One region of the Streptomyces sp. NPDC051963 genome, then DNA from elsewhere that is predicted to be linked to it. Evidence: riboswitches for the same ligand, from Rfam matches in the RefSeq annotation. Region 1 holds a riboswitch; the other holds the start of a gene.
The links. A riboswitch is a leader RNA that binds a small molecule or an ion and turns the genes downstream of it on or off. The one in region 1 is predicted to bind S-adenosylmethionine.
Positions count from the first base shown of each region.

Region 2: another riboswitch for S-adenosylmethionine. It lies ahead of ACIHFB_RS10280 (aminotransferase class V-fold PLP-dependent enzyme); the one in region 1 lies ahead of thrC (threonine synthase).

Region 1 is NZ_JBIUCC010000008.1:143,971-151,674, reverse strand. Features, by position in the region: gene groL (chaperonin GroEL) at 1-488, opposite strand, end outside; gene ACIHFB_RS32090 (cold-shock protein) at 801-1,007, opposite strand; gene ACIHFB_RS32085 (MoaD/ThiS family protein) at 1,416-1,691, opposite strand; gene thrC (threonine synthase) at 1,786-3,069, opposite strand; SAM riboswitch class I at 3,088-3,245, opposite strand; gene ACIHFB_RS32075 (glucosyl-3-phosphoglycerate synthase) at 3,416-4,360, shown strand; gene ACIHFB_RS32070 (trehalose-6-phosphate synthase) at 4,447-5,865, shown strand; gene otsB (trehalose-phosphatase) at 5,833-6,681, opposite strand; gene ACIHFB_RS32060 (DUF3263 domain-containing protein) at 6,797-7,024, opposite strand; gene ACIHFB_RS32055 (extracellular solute-binding protein) at 7,074-7,704, opposite strand, start outside.
Region 2 is NZ_JBIUCC010000002.1:850,474-858,177, forward strand. Features, by position in the region: gene ACIHFB_RS10255 (heme-copper oxidase subunit III) at 28-648, shown strand; gene ACIHFB_RS10260 (c-type cytochrome) at 712-1,521, shown strand; gene ACIHFB_RS10265 (Rieske 2Fe-2S domain-containing protein) at 1,518-2,573, shown strand; gene ACIHFB_RS10270 (cytochrome bc complex cytochrome b subunit) at 2,570-4,207, shown strand; gene trpD (anthranilate phosphoribosyltransferase) at 4,330-5,394, shown strand; SAM riboswitch class IV at 5,470-5,586, shown strand; gene ACIHFB_RS10280 (aminotransferase class V-fold PLP-dependent enzyme) at 5,710-7,077, shown strand; gene ACIHFB_RS10285 (Lrp/AsnC family transcriptional regulator) at 7,093-7,374, opposite strand; gene ACIHFB_RS10290 (rhomboid family intramembrane serine protease) at 7,423-7,704, opposite strand, start outside.

The DNA of each region.
Region 1 (7,704 bases):
GCCTCGGCGATGAGCTCGCCGATCTGGGTGTCGGCGGCGGAGATGGAGGCCGTCGAAGCGATCTGCTCCTTGGTCTCCACGTCCTTGGCCTGCTCCAGCAGGGCACCGGAGACGGCCTCGACGGCCTTCTCGATACCGCGCTTGAGGGCCATCGGGTTGGCGCCGGCGGCTACGTTGCGCAGGCCCTCCTTGACCAGGGCCTGGGCGAGCACGGTCGCCGTGGTCGTACCGTCGCCGGCGACGTCGTCCGTCTTCTTGGCGACTTCCTTGACCAGCTCGGCGCCGATCTTCTCGTACGGGTCCTCGAGCTCGATCTCCTTGGCGATGGAGACACCATCGTTGGTGATCGTGGGGGCGCCCCACTTCTTCTCGAGGACGACGTTGCGGCCCTTGGGGCCGAGCGTCACCTTCACGGCGTCCGCGAGCTGGTTCATGCCGCGCTCGAGGCCGCGCCGTGCCTCCTCGTCGAACGCGATGATCTTGGCCATGTGAAGTGGTCCTCCCGGACTGGGGTGGATTGCTCCGGACCGCGCTGGCGCCCGCGACGGACGGCTCGCCTGCCTGTGGTTCCTTGCCCCACCCGGCCTGCGGGCCTCACCGACCCGGTCCTCGTTGTCACTCTCACCTTCAGAGTGCTAACGCCAATGATTAGCACTCGCCCATGCCGAGTGCAAGCGGCCTTCGATGATCCTCAGGCGGGCCAAGGGGTCCGGACATGCCGGAGGGCTCGCAACCCATGACTCCCCATGGGAAACGAGCCCTCCGAAGAAGAACGTCGCTGCAGTCAGTCGGCGCGTGCTTCAGCTGGTCGCCAGCCGGACCATGTCCGCCTGCGGCCCCTTCTGGCCCTGCGAGATCTCGAAATCGACTCGCTGACCCTCTTCCAGGGTGCGGTAGCCGTCCATCTGAATCGCGCTGTAGTGGACGAATACATCCGCACCACCGTCGACCGCGATGAAGCCGTACCCCTTCTCCGCGTTGAACCACTTGACGGTGCCCTGAGCCATGCCTAACTCCCCTATTACTGGCCCTTGCACAGATCCGCACTTCGCGGACCCGGGTCAGACCTCACCCCCCACGGTTGGGGGCGTGCGCCGGAACGCGTCGACCGCGGCTGAATGTATCTGTCCAACTGCCGTCTGCAACAGGTCAATCGGACGAGAATTCTGGGCACGACCGGTCGGCAAAATGGGGAGAATTTGTGTGAATTCAGGGCAAGTCGGACCCTATAAAAGGAGCGAATGACGCAAAAGGCCCGCGTACTTTGGCTACTTCTTGTCGGCCGTGCGGGCGGAACTCATATGCGCCCGGCATGAAAGGCGCGGGCAGTTCCCCAACTGTACCGTGCTCAACCATAGAGAATGGCCCCCTCCGCTTCTCTCACGGAGGGGGCCATTCGATGAACAATGCGTGAGTCAGCCGCCCGCGACCGCCGGAATGATCGAGACACCCACCCCGTCCGGCGTCGCCGTCTGAAGCCCCTGCTCGAAACGGACGTCGTCGTCATTGACGTACACGTTGACGAAGCGGCGCAGCTTGCCCTGGTCGTCGAGGATGCGGGCCGCGATGCCGGTGTGGTTCTTCTCCAGGTCGGAGATGACATCACCGAGGGTCGCCCCCTCAGCGGAGACCTCGGCCGCACCGCCGGTGTAGGTGCGCAGGATGGTAGGGATGCGGACGTTAACGCTCACGATGTGACCTCCGGTCAGTACAGCGCCCCTTCAGGGGCGCGGGGAACTGCGCGACCAGCCCCACCGGCCCGCAGACGAAATCGATTGTTCGGACTCAGCCGAGACCCGCATCCCGGAACGAGTCCAGGTTGGGTCGAATGGTCGCCGTAAGCCCCGTGCCGGCCACCGCGTCCAGCGTCTTGAGGCCGTCACCGGTGTTGAGGACGACGGTCGTGAGGGTCGGGTCAAGGACACCGTCCTCGATGAGCTTCTTCGTGACGCCCACCGTCACACCGCCCGCGGTCTCCGCGAAGATGCCCTCAGTCCGGGCGAGCAGCCGAATCGCATCGACGACCTGCTCGTCCGTCACATCCTCCACCGCACCACCGGTGCGACGCGCGATGTCCAGGACATACGGACCGTCGGCAGGGTTGCCGATCGCCAGCGACTTGGCGATCGTGTTCGGCTTCTGCGGCCGGACGACGTCGTGGCCGCCCTTGAAGGCGACGGACACCGGCGAGCAGCCCTCGGCCTGCGCGCCGAAGATCTTGTACGGCTTGTCCTCGACCAGTCCGAGCTTGATCAGCTCCTGGAGCCCCTTGTCGACCTTCGTGAGCTGCGAGCCGGACGCGATGGGGATGACGAGCTGGTCCGGGAGCTGCCAGCCGAGCTGCTCGCAGATCTCGTACGCCAGGGTCTTGGACCCTTCCGCGTAGTACGGCCGCAGGTTGACGTTGACGAAGCCCCAGCCCTCGCCGGCGGGGTCGCCGATCAGCTCGGAGCAGAAACGGTTCACGTCGTCGTAGTTGCCCTCGATGCCGACGAGCTCGCCGCCGTAGACCGCGGCCATGACGACCTTGCCCTGCTCCAGGTCGTGCGGGATGAAGACGCAGGAGCGGAAGCCGGCGCGGGCGGCGGCGGCACCCACGGCACCGGCGAGGTTGCCGGTGGAGGAGCAGGAGAGGGTGGTGAAGCCGAAGGCGCGGGCGGCCTCGATGGCCTGGGCCACGACGCGGTCCTTGAAGGAGTGCGTCGGGTTGCCGGAGTCGTCCTTCACGAACAGCTTGCCGGCGTCGACACCCAGTTCGCGCGCCAGGTTGTCGGCCTTGACGAGCTTGGTCCAGCCCGGGTTGATGTTGGGCTTGTCGGCCACGTCCGCGGGGACGGGCAGCAGCGGTGCGTACCGCCAGATGTTCGCGGGTCCCGCCTCGATGCGCTTGCGGAGCTCCTCGGTGTCGTAGGCCGAGTAGTCGTAGGCGATCTCGAGCGGGCCGAAACACTCCTCGCAGGCGAAGACCGGACCGAGGGGTACTCGGTGACCGCATTCACGGCACGAGAGAGCCGCGGCGGGTCCGAGGTCTACGGAGTTCGTGGTGCTTGCAACTGTCTGCGCAGCCATGTGAGGCGAGGCCCTTTCTCCTCATCTTCCTCACGACGCACTTCGCCGTGAGACGGATTTGGCACCTTCCCTAGTCGGGAGCCTCGCGGAGAACGATCAACACTGATCTACGAGTACCGACTGGAGGGTTGCCGGGGCTTCAACGGGCCGTATCCCTCTGCCCCTCTGGATGAGCTGTATGCGGTTGTTATGCGGTTGTGGTCGCCGACGACCCCCGACATGCGATGGTCATCAGCGTTGTTCAAGACTGTAACCGAAGGCCAGGACAGTTGAGATAGTCGTCCGAACCGCGAGATGGATCACACGCCCATAAGTGGTGATCCACGACAGTGAGGAGCCGCTTACTGTGCTGGAAGAAGTTGACCGCTGGCTGAGCACTCGCTCCTGGTCTGTCACCGATCGCCCGCTCCACAAGATCCTCGCCGCGAAACGCGCCACGCACCAGACCGTCAGTGTCGTGCTGCCCGCGCTCAACGAGGAGGAGACGGTCGGCGACATCGTCGCCGTGATCCGTCATGACCTCATGCACCAGGTCCCGCTCGTCGACGAGATCGTCGTCGTCGACTCGGGATCGACCGACCGCACCTCCGAGGTGGCCGCCGCCGCGGGCGCCCGGGTCGTCCACCGCGACGACATCCTGCCCGGCATTCCGGCCGTCCCCGGCAAGGGCGAGGTCCTGTGGCGCTCGCTCCTCGTCACCAGCGGCGACATCGTCTGCTTCATCGACGCGGATCTGCGGGAGTTCAAGTCGGACTTCGTCTCGGGCATCGTCGGCCCGCTGCTGACGGATCCGGAGGTCGACCTCGTCAAGGGGATGTACGACCGTCCGCTCGGCGGCGCCGCAGGCCAGGGCGGCCGGGTCACCGAACTCATGGCCCGCCCGCTGCTGAACATGCACTGGCCGCAACTGGCGGGCTTCGTGCAACCCCTCGGCGGCGAGTACGCGGCCCGTCGCTCCCTGCTGGAACAGCTGCCGTTCCCCGTCGGCTACGGCGTGGAGCTGGGCATGCTGGTCGACGCGCTGCACCTGGTGGGCCTGGACGCCCTCGCCCAGGTCGACGTCGGCGTGCGCAAGCACCGGCACCAGGACGGCCAGGCCCTGGGCCGGATGTCGGCCGCGATCTACCGCACGGCCCAGCTCCGGCTGGCCCGCGGCCATCTGATCCGCCCCTCCCTCACGCAGTTCGAGCGGGGCGAGGACGGTTTCGAGCCGCGGACCTACTCCGTGGACACGGAGGAGCGGCCGCCGATGGCGGAAATCGCCGAGTACCAGTCACGCAAAGCCGCCTGACCGTAGCGTGGAGTAACGGACTCCGCCGGTTGTATACGGCTGAGCCGTACGTTTGAGCGGTTCTGACCTGGGCTAGGTTGAGGCGTATGGCTGCAACCTTCGGTGCTGCGCAGGTACTGGTCGCCTCCAATCGCGGACCGGTGTCGTACGAGGTGCGCCCAGACGACCCGGACGGCTCGCTGCACGCCAAGCGCGGCGGCGGCGGGCTGGTGTCCGGTCTCTCGGCGATCGGGCCGGACGTCGGCGCCCTGTGGGTCTGCTCGGCCCTGGGCGACGGCGACCGCGAGGCGGTACGGCGCGGAGTCGGCGAGCCCGGTGTACGGATGCTGGACATTCCGGCCGACGTCCACTCGGACGCGTACAACGGAATCGCCAACTCCGTGCTGTGGTTCGTGCACCACATGCTGTACCAGACGCCCCTGGAGCCGGTGTTCGACGCGGAGTTCCGGCGGCAGTGGGAGTCGTACGTCCGCTACAACCGCGCGTTCGCCGAGGCGCTGGCCGAGGAGGCGGGGGCCGGGGCGGCGGTGCTGGTGCAGGACTATCACCTGACGCTGGTGCCCGGGATGCTCCGCGAGCTCCGCCCCGACCTGCGCATCGGCCACTTCTCGCACACCCCGTGGGCGCCGGTCGACTACTTCCGCATGCTGCCCGACGACATCGCCGAGCAGGTGCTGCGCGGGATGCTCGGCGCGGACCGGCTGGGCTTCCTCACCCGGCGCTGGGCGGACGCGTTCACCGCGTGCGCCGATGCCGTCGCCGGCGGGCTCGGCGACACCCGGGTCGGTGTGCACGGGCTGGGCGCCGACGCCGACTTCCTGCGGGTCCGCTCGCACCAGGCGGACGTCGAGGAGCGCATGGCCGCACTGCGGGCGGAGATCGGCGAGGGCCGCAGGACGATCGTCCGGGTCGACCGCACCGAGCTGTCGAAGAACATCGTCCGCGGGCTGCTTGCCTACCAGCAGCTGCTCGACGACCACCACGAGCTGCGGGAGCGGGTCGTGCATGTCGCGTTCGCGTATCCGTCGCGGCAGGATCTCGCCGTGTACCGGGAGTACACGGCGGAGGTCCAACAGCTGGCCGACGAGATCAACTCCGCGTACGGAACGCCGGGTTGGACGCCGGTGGTACTGCACGTCAAGGACGACTTCGCCCGGTCGCTGGCGGCGTACCGGCTCGCTGACGTCGCGCTGGTCAACCCGATCCGGGACGGCATGAACCTGGTCGCCAAGGAGGTGCCGGTCGTCTCCGACGAGGGGTGTGTGCTGGTGCTGTCCCGTGAGGCGGGGGCGTACGAGGAGCTGGGCGAGGACGCGATCGTCGTGAACCCTTACGACGTGACGGGCACGGCCGAGGCGTTGTACGAGGCGCTGACCATGCCGGTCGGGGAGCGGGGCGAGCGGACGAAACGCCTTGCGGCCGCGGCGACTTCACTGCCCCCGGCTCAGTGGTTCCTGGACCAGCTGGGTGCCCTACCCGATGTGGGCCGCCAGCCCCGCCAGTAGCCGTACGACCCCTGCCGGACCGTCCACCACCAGATCCGCCCGTTCCCTCAGCTCGGTCACCTCGTCGCTGCCGCTGCACACGAGCAGACCCGGGGTGCCGTCCGAGCGGAGCTTGTCGACGGCGGCGTAGGCGGGGAGGTCGCCGAGGTCGTCGCCGGCGTAGAGCACGGACTCGGCGGCGATCTCGCGGGCGAAGTCGGTGAGCGCCACGCCCTTGTCCATACCGGGCGGCCGGAGTTCGAGGACCAGCCGGCCGGGCTCGACGATCAGGCCATGGCCGGCGGCGAGCTCGGCGAGAGGCTCCCGAAGGGCCTCGAAGGTGGCCTGCGGATCGGTGGCCCGCCGCGTGTGCACGGCAACCGCCCGGCCCCCCTTCTCCTCGACCCAGGCATTGGTCCCGTCCAGCAGCCCCGGCAGCTCCTCGCGCACCGCGGCGACACCGGGGTGCGCGGGCGGCGCGGTGACGGTGTCGGTGGCGGCATCCCAGCGCTCGGCACCGTAGTGCCCGAGGACGACAAGACGCTCCAGCCCAGGAACCCCGGAGAAGCCCCCGTTCCGAACGGCGACACCGGCAGGCCGCCCGGTGATCACCGCAACAGCGGCCACCTTCGGGGCGAGCGCCGCCAACACCGGCACCGCCTCCGAATGCGCCCGCGCCTTCTCCGGATCCGCCACGATCGGCGCAAGCGTCCCATCGAAGTCAAGCGCAATCAGCGCCGCACCGGGCCGGTCGAGAATGGCGGCGAGCCCGGCACGGCCGGACTGGGTGACGGGGATCGGCAAGGGGTCGGGGTTCGAATCCACGGGGCTGCCCATAGGGCGACCTTATCGAGAGAGGCCGACCGCAGCGCCCCGACAGGGGCGCGGGGAACTGCGCGACAAGCCCCCACCGGCCCGCAGCCGACACACAACCTGCCGCCCCAACGGACCCTCACCGCTCACCGCGCCGAGCGTCCCGCACCCTTCGCAACCTGTTCACCGTCACCGGGTCGTGGGCCAGTGCCCTCGGGTCGTCCAGCAAAGCGTTCAGCAGCTGGAAATACCGCACCGGCGCCAACCCCAGCTCCTCCCGGATCGCCCGCTCCTTCGCGCCCGGCCCCGGAAACCCCCGGCGTTCGAGCGCGAGGATGTCCTGCTCCCTGCGGCCCAGCTGCTCCATGCCCCGCACGCTATCCCCCGGCACCGACAGTGGGCGCGGGCACGCGGAGCTACTCCGCGTTCGCCGCCGACGCGGCCGTCGCCTGGAGCTGGGACAGCACCGCCGAGGGATTGCCGGCGGAGGACACGGCCTGGCCGATCCGCTTCTTGACGGCCGCGCTGACCTCGGCCCAGGAGGTCTTGCCGACCGGGTACAGCTCGGAAAGCGGCAACTCGTCCAGGAACGGCTTGAGATCGGCGTCCTGCTCGGCCTCCGACATCGTCGCGGACGCGGCCGTCGTGACCGGCAGCAGGTCGTACTCGCGCGAGAAGTCCAGCACGTTCTTCTCGGCGTACACGAAGTCGAGGAAGTCGCCGACCTCCTCCGCATGCCCGTTCTCCTTGAACGCCGTCATCCAGTCGGCGACGCCCATCGTGGCCTCGCTCTCACCGTCGACGCCGGGCATCGGCACCATGCCGTAGTCGACGCCCTTCTTCGCGGCCATCTTCATCAGCGAGGGGTGCCCGTTGAGCATGCCGACGTCCCCCTTCGCGAACGCGGCGAAGGCGTCGGCGCGGTTCAGCTCGCCCGGCGCGACGGGCCCGGTCAGGCCCTTGCCGACCAGTTCGTCCTTGAGCCAGGTGAAGGTGTCGACGTTCTCCGGCGAGTCGATGCCGTAGATGCCGTAGCCGTCGGTGTAG
Region 2 (7,704 bases), on a different contig from region 1:
GTGAGGGCGGGATAAGCGACCGACATAATGTCGGTCGTGGCGACAGCAACGACAGTAGATACCGGGCATGCGCACCCGTCGGTCAACCGGCCGAACCTCACCAGCGTCGGAACCATCATCTGGCTGAGTTCCGAGCTGATGTTCTTCGCGGCCCTCTTCGCGATGTACTTCACCCTGCGATCGGTGACGGGACCCGATCACTGGAAGGAGATGGCGGACGCCCTCAACGTCCCCTTCTCCTCGGTGAACACCACGATCCTGGTGCTCTCCTCCCTCACCTGCCAGCTCGGCGTCTTCGCCGCCGAGCGCGGTGATGTGAAGAGGCTCCGGGGCTGGTTCATCATCACTTTCATCATGGGTGCGATCTTTATCGGCGGTCAGATCTTCGAGTACACGGAGCTGGTGAAGAAGGACGGGCTCTCGCTCTCCTCGGACCCGTACGGCTCGGTGTTCTACCTGACCACCGGCTTCCACGGCCTGCACGTGACGGGCGGCCTCATCGCCTTCCTGTTCGTTCTCGGCCGCACTTACGCGGCCAAGAGGTTCACTCACGAGCAGGCGACCGCCGCCATCGTCGTGTCCTACTACTGGCACTTCGTCGATGTCGTCTGGATCGGCCTCTTCGCCACGATCTACCTGATCAAGTAGCCGGGCCCGCTCCCGAACATTCCAGAAGCATCGACGCAGAAGATCCTGACACCGGGGTAATCCGTGAAAAAGCTCTCCGCACGACGACGCCATCCGCTGGCGGCGCTCGTCGTCCTACTCCTCGCGCTGGCATGCACAGGGGGGCTGTACGCCGTGTTCGCGCCTGCGGACAAGGCGCAGGCCGATACAACCGCCCAGTCCCTCGCCATCGACGAGGGCAAGAAGCTCTACGCCGTCGGCTGCGCCAGCTGCCACGGCACCGGCGGTCAGGGCACCACTGATGGTCCGAGCCTGGTGGGCGTGGGCGCCGCGGCCGTCGACTTCCAGGTCGGCACCGGCCGTATGCCGGCGCAGCAGCCGGGCGCGCAGGTCCCGAAGAAGAAGGTCATCTACTCGCAGGCCGAGATCGACCAGCTGGCCGCGTACATCGCCTCGCTGGGTGCCGGTCCGACCGTCCCGACCGAAGCGGAGTACGGCCCCGAGGGCGCCGACATCGCCAAGGGCGGCGAGCTGTTCCGCACCAACTGCGCGCAGTGCCACAACTTCACCGGCAAGGGCGGCGCGCTGACGCACGGCAAGTTCGCACCGGACCTTGAGGGCGTCGACCCCAAGCACATCTACGAGGCCATGCAGACCGGCCCGCAGAACATGCCTTCGTTCCCCGACACCACGCTGTCGGAGCAGAACAAGAAGGACATCATCGCGTACCTCGACGCGGTCAACGGCGACGACACCGAGAGCCCCGGCGGTCTTGAGCTGGGCGGACTCGGTCCGGTCAGCGAGGGCCTGTTCGCGTGGGTCTTCGGACTCGGCGCGCTGATCGCGGTCGCCGTCTGGGTCGCCGCTCGGACCGCAAAGGCCAAGAAGTCATGAGTAGCCAAGACATTCCAGAAGAGAACCTGCCCGCTGAGCAGGACACGCACGGCGCAGTGGGCGTCGCGGACGAGAAGCACCCGTTCGCCGACCCCGGTCTGCCGCCCCACGAGCACCGGGTCCAGGACATCGACGAGCGGGCCGCCAGCCGGTCCGAGCGCACGGTGGCCATGCTGTTCACGGTGTCGATGCTGGCCACCGTCGGCTTCATCGCCTCGTATGTGACGATCCCCGCCGACAAGTCGGTCTACATCTTCCCGCTGGGCCACATCAGCGGGCTGAACTTCGCGCTGGGCATGACGCTCGGCATCGCCCTCTTCGCCATCGGCGCCGGCGCGGTCCACTGGGCCCGCACGCTGATGTCCGACGAGGAGATGGTCGACGAGCGCCACGCGATCGAGGCGGAGCCCGAGGTCAAGGCCAAGGTCATGGCCGACTTCAAGCAGGGCGCCAAGGAGTCCGCGCTGGGCCGCCGCAAGCTGATCCGCAACACGATGCTCGGCGCGCTCACCCTGGTGCCGCTGTCCGGCATCGTCCTGCTGCGCGACCTCGGTCCGCTGCCCGAGACCAAGCTCCGCCACACGAGCTGGCGCAAGGGCAAGCTCCTCGTCAACATGAACACCGACGAGCCGCTGCGTCCCTCCGACGTCGTGGTCGGCTCGCTCACCTTCGCCAAGCCCGAGGGCCTGGAGGAGCACGACGAGGACTTCCAGCAGCACATCGCCAAGGACGCCCTGATGATCGTCCGGATTCAGCCGGACAACATCAAGGACAAGCGCGAGCTGGAGTGGTCCCACGAGGGCATCGTGGCGTACTCGAAGATCTGCACCCACGTCGGTTGCCCGATCTCCCTGTACGAGCAGCAGACGCACCACGTCCTCTGCCCCTGCCACCAGTCCACCTTCGACCTCTCCGACGGTGCCCGAGTGATCTTCGGTCCCGCCGGTCACGCCCTGCCGCAGCTGCGCATCGGTGTGAACGACGAGGGCTACCTCGAGGCGCTCAGCGACTTCGAAGAGCCCGTCGGTCCTGCATTCTGGGAGCGCGGATGAGCACTACGACGACCAACGAGGCCCGCGACCGCGGGAAGGCACCGGCCGGCGAGCGCGTCGCCGACTGGGCCGACGGCCGGCTGGGGATCTACTCCCTGGCCAAGACCAACATGCGCAAGATCTTCCCCGACCACTGGTCGTTCATGTTGGGTGAGGTCTGCCTCTACAGCTTCATCATCATCATCCTCACGGGTGTGTACCTGACGCTGTTCTTCCACCCGTCGATGAACGAGGTGGAGTACCACGGCAGTTACATCCCGCTGCAGGGCCAGCTGATGTCGGAGGCGTTCAGCTCCACGCTGCACATCTCCTTCGACGTCCGCGGCGGTCTGCTCATCCGGCAGATCCACCACTGGGCGGCGCTGGTCTTCCTGGCCGCCATGTTCGTGCACATGATGCGGGTGTTCTTCACGGGCGCGTTCCGCAAGCCGCGTGAGGTCAACTGGCTGTTCGGCTTCCTGCTGTTCGTCCTGGGCATGTTCACCGGCTTCACCGGCTACTCGCTCCCGGACGACCTGCTCTCCGGCACCGGTGTCCGCTTCATGGAGGGCGCGATCCTGTCCGTGCCGATCGTCGGCACGTATCTGTCGTTCTTCCTCTTCGGCGGCGAGTTCCCGGGCGGCGACTTCGTGGCCCGCTTCTACTCGATCCACATCCTGCTGCTGCCGGGCATCATGCTCGGCCTGGTGGTCGGCCATCTGATCCTGGTCTTCTACCACAAGCACACGCAGTTCGCGGGCCCCGGCCGGACCAACAAGAACGTCGTCGGCATGCCCCTGCTGCCGGTGTACATGGCGAAGGCCGGAGGCTTCTTCTTCCTGGTCTTCGGTGTCATCGCGGCCATCTCCGCGATCGCCACGATCAACCCGATCTGGGCCATGGGCCCCTACCGTCCGGACCAGGTGTCGACCGGCGCCCAGCCCGACTGGTACATGGGCTTCTCCGAGGGTCTGATCCGTGTGATGCCGGGCTGGGAGGTCAACTTCTGGGGTCACACACTCGTCCTGGGTGTGTTCATCCCGCTGATGATCTTCCCGCTGGTCCTGGTCGCGATCGCGGTCTACCCGTTCATCGAGTCCTGGGTCACCGGCGACAAGCGCGAGCACCACATCCTGGACCGCCCGCGCAACGCTCCGACCCGTACGGCCTTCGGTGTCGCCTGGATCACCTGGTACATGGTGCTGCTGATCGGTGGTGGAAACGACCTCTGGGCCACCCACTTCCACCTGTCGATCAACGCCATCACCTGGTTCGTCCGGATCGCGTTCTTCGTCGCCCCGGTCGTCGCGTTCGTCATCACCAAGCGGATCTGCCTCGGCCTCCAGCGCCGGGACAAGGACAAGGTGCTGCACGGCCGCGAGTCGGGCATCATCAAGCGCCTGCCGCACGGTGAGTTCGTCGAGATCCACGAGCCGCTCAGCCAGGACGCGCTGTACACGCTCACCGCTCACGAGCAGTACGAGCCGGCCGAGATCGGCCCGCTGGTCGACGAGAACGGTGTCGCGCGCAAGGTGAAGGGCTCCCAGAAGCTGCGCGCCAAGCTCAGCAAGGCGTACTACGGCGAGGAGAGCCAGATCGCCAAGCCGTCCGTCGAGGAGTACAAGGAGATCACGAGCGGCCACGGCCACCACTGATCGCTGCGCGCAAGCCACGCCACGGTCGAAGGGCCCCGTCCGGTGTACGGACGGGGCCCTTCGCCCTGCCCTGGGCTGGATAGGGTGGGGCTCACACTCTTCTACGACCCACAGGAGCGGCTATGAACGCTGTGACCCCCGCTGGAGGCGACATCGCGGCGGGCCGTTCCTGGCCGGAGGTGCTGAACGGGCTGCTGGAGGGCCGGGACCAGAGCGCCGACGACACGGCCTGGGCGATGGACCGGATCATGCGTGGTGAGGCCACCGACGCGCAGATCGCCGGGTTCGCGGTGGCGCTGCGCGCCAAGGGCGAGACCGTGGAGGAGATCACCGGGCTCGTCCGGGCGATGTACGAGCACGCGAACGTGATCGAGGTGCCGGGGCGTACGGTCGACATCGTCGGCACCGGCGGTGACGGCGCCAAGACGGTGAACATCTCCACCATGTCCTCGATCGTCGTGGCCGGCACGGGCGCCAAGGTCGTCAAGCACGGCAACCGGGCCGCGTCCTCGGCGTCCGGCGCCTCGGACGTCCTGGAGAAGCTGGGCGTCAATCTGGAGCTGACGCCGCAGCGGGTCGCCGAGGTCGCCGAGGTCGCCGGGATCACCTTCTGCTTCGCGGTGAAGTTCCATCCGGCGCTGCGTCATGTGGCGGCGGCGCGTGGCCAGTTGGGGATCCGGACGACGTTCAACTTCCTCGGCCCGCTGACCAACCCGGCGAAGGTGAGGGCGCAGGCGGTCGGCGTCGCGGACCTCCGGATGGCGCCGATCGTGGCCGGCGTCTTCGCCGAGCGCGGCAACTCGTCCCTGGTGTTCCGCGGCGACGACGGCCTGGACGAGCTGACCACCACGGCCACCTCCCGGGTGTGGATCGTCCGCGACGGCAAGGTCACCGAGGAGTCCTTCGACCCGCGCGACGTCGGCCTCGAACTGGTGCCGGTGGAGGCGTTGCGGGGCGCGGACTCCGCGTACAACGCCGAGGTCGCCCGGCGCCTGCTGGACGGCGAGACGGGCCCGGTGCGGGACGCAGTGGTGCTGAACTCGGCGGCGGCGCTGGTGGCCCTGGAACCGGCCGGCACCTCGCTCGTGGAGCAGATCAGCGCCGGGATGGAGAAGGCGGCGGAGTCGATCGACTCCGGGGCGGCTAAACTGACGCTGGAGCGCTGGGTGGCCGCGAGCAACAAGTAGCGGCCCACAAGGTCTCGTCCCGCAATCCGGACACGGGTTGCGGGACGTCGATCATTTCACGTACTTTTCTGCCCAGGTCATGAGTGACAGTCATGAGGCCCCGGCCGACTGTCCGGCAACCCTCCGTCCGTGGCGGGGTGCCCCGGGTGAAGACCAGGCCGTGCACAGCAAGGTGTACGGCAAGCGCGGATCCCTCACGCAGCCAGGGATCCTGGTCGTCGAGGAGTCCTCTGTGAGCAAGCGAATGCGATAGGGCGTAGAGCCCCCCTTCCGCGTACCCCTTTTCACTTTCCTTGCCTCTCACGGGAGTTCCCCATGTCTGTCCCCACCGCTGCCGCCGTCCAGACCATTTGTGCCCCGCTGCCCGTTCTCGGCAGGGATGTCACCGTTCCGCTCGTCACCGGCGGCGAGGTCACCTACGCCGCGCTCGACTACGCGGCCAGCGCCCCCGTGCTCCAGCGCGTCTGGGACGACGTGGCGGCGTATGCGCCGTACTACGGCAGCGTGCACCGCGGCGCCGGCTACCTCTCCCAGCTGTCGACCGACCTCTTCGAGAACGCCCGCGGGACGGTCGCCGAGTTCCTGGACTGCCGCGCCGACGACCAGGTGGTCTTCACCCGGTCCACCACGGATTCGCTGAACCTCCTCGCCGCCGCGCTCCCCGCCGACTGCCAGGTCTTCGTCTTCGAGACCGAGCACCACGCCTCGCTGCTGCCCTGGCAGGACGCCCGCGTCACCTACCTCAACGCGCCGCGCACCCCGCGCCAGGCCGTCGAGACCCTGGAGCGCGCCCTGGCCGACCGTGACCCTCAGGGCCCGGCCCTGGTCTGCGTCACCGGCGCCTCGAACGTCACCGGCGAGCTGTGGCCCGTGCGGGAACTGGCCGCGGCCGCGCATGCGCACGGCGCCCGGATCGTCCTGGACGCCGCCCAACTGGCCCCGCACCACGCGGTGTCGGTGCAGGACCTCGATGTCGACTGGGTCGCCTTCTCCGGGCACAAGCTGTACGCCCCGTTCGGCTCCGGTGTCCTGGCCGGCCGCGCCGACTGGCTGCGCGCGGCCGAGCCGTACCTCGCCGGTGGCGGTGCCAGCCGCAAGGTCACCCGGCGCCCGGACGGGGGAGTGGAGGTGGAGTGGCACGACACCGCCGCCCGGCACGAGGCGGGCTCCCCGAACGTCATCGGCGTCTACTCCATCGCCTCCGCCTGCAAGGCGCTCACCGAGGTCGGCTTCGACACCCTGGTCGCCCGTGAGCAGTACCTGATCGACACCGTGCGTGCGGGGCTCGCCGAGGTCCCCGAGGTCAGGATCCTGTCCCTCTTCGGCGACGACGCCCCGCGGGTCGGCGTCATCTCCTTCGTCGTCGACGGCTGGAACAGCTCGCACTTCGCCGCGGCCCTCTCCGCCGAGTACGGCATCGGCGTCCGCGACGGCCTGTTCTGCGCCCACCCCCTGGTCCGCACCCTGCTCGGCAGCGACCCGCAGACCCAGGGCGAGTGCGGCGCTCCCGAGGCGGCGCCCGGGGAGAAGTCCCTCAACGCCATCCGCGTGAGCTTCGGCGCGGGCACGCCGGACGAGCACGTCGAGCGGTTCGTGACAGCCGTCAAGGAGCTCGTCCGCAACGGCGCCCGGTGGAACTACCGCACGGAGGACGGACGTTGCGTCCCCGACACGTCCGCGTGAACCGGTGGCCGACCGTCAGTTGTCGAGCCCGATGGCGAACGCCGCCTCCAGGTCGTGCTGGGAGTACGTCCTGAAGGCCACGTGCGTGTCCGTACCCTCCACGCCGGGGATCTTGCTGATGCGGCCCGGGATGACGTCGGCCAGGTCCTCGTGTTCCTTCACCCGGACCATGGCGATCAGGTCGTAGGTGCCGGTGACGGAGAAGACCTCGCTGACCGAGTCAAGGGCGGCGATCGACTCCGCGATCTCGGGGATCCGGTCCACGCTGGTCTTGATGAGCACGATCGCGGTGATCACGGCTGTTTCTCTCCCTCGGGGGCCGGCGTCGCTGGGGTGCGCCTCACTCTAGCCGTCCGCCCGTCGCCCACCACCGCCCTTCCAAGGCCGCGCTACGCGCCTTTTTCCTTCTCCGAAACGGACCCACGCGTAACAGAGACCGAGGCCGAAGCCCGCCAGGTGGGCCAGGTACGCCACGCTCGGGCCCTGGGAGACGCGGGCCGCCGCCAGCCACTGGAGCGCCGCCCAGAAGGGCAGGACGACCCAGGCCGGGAAGCGCAGCGGCAGGAAGAACAGGAACGGCAGAAGACTGGTCACCCGGGCCCCGGGGAACAGGTACAGGAACGCGCC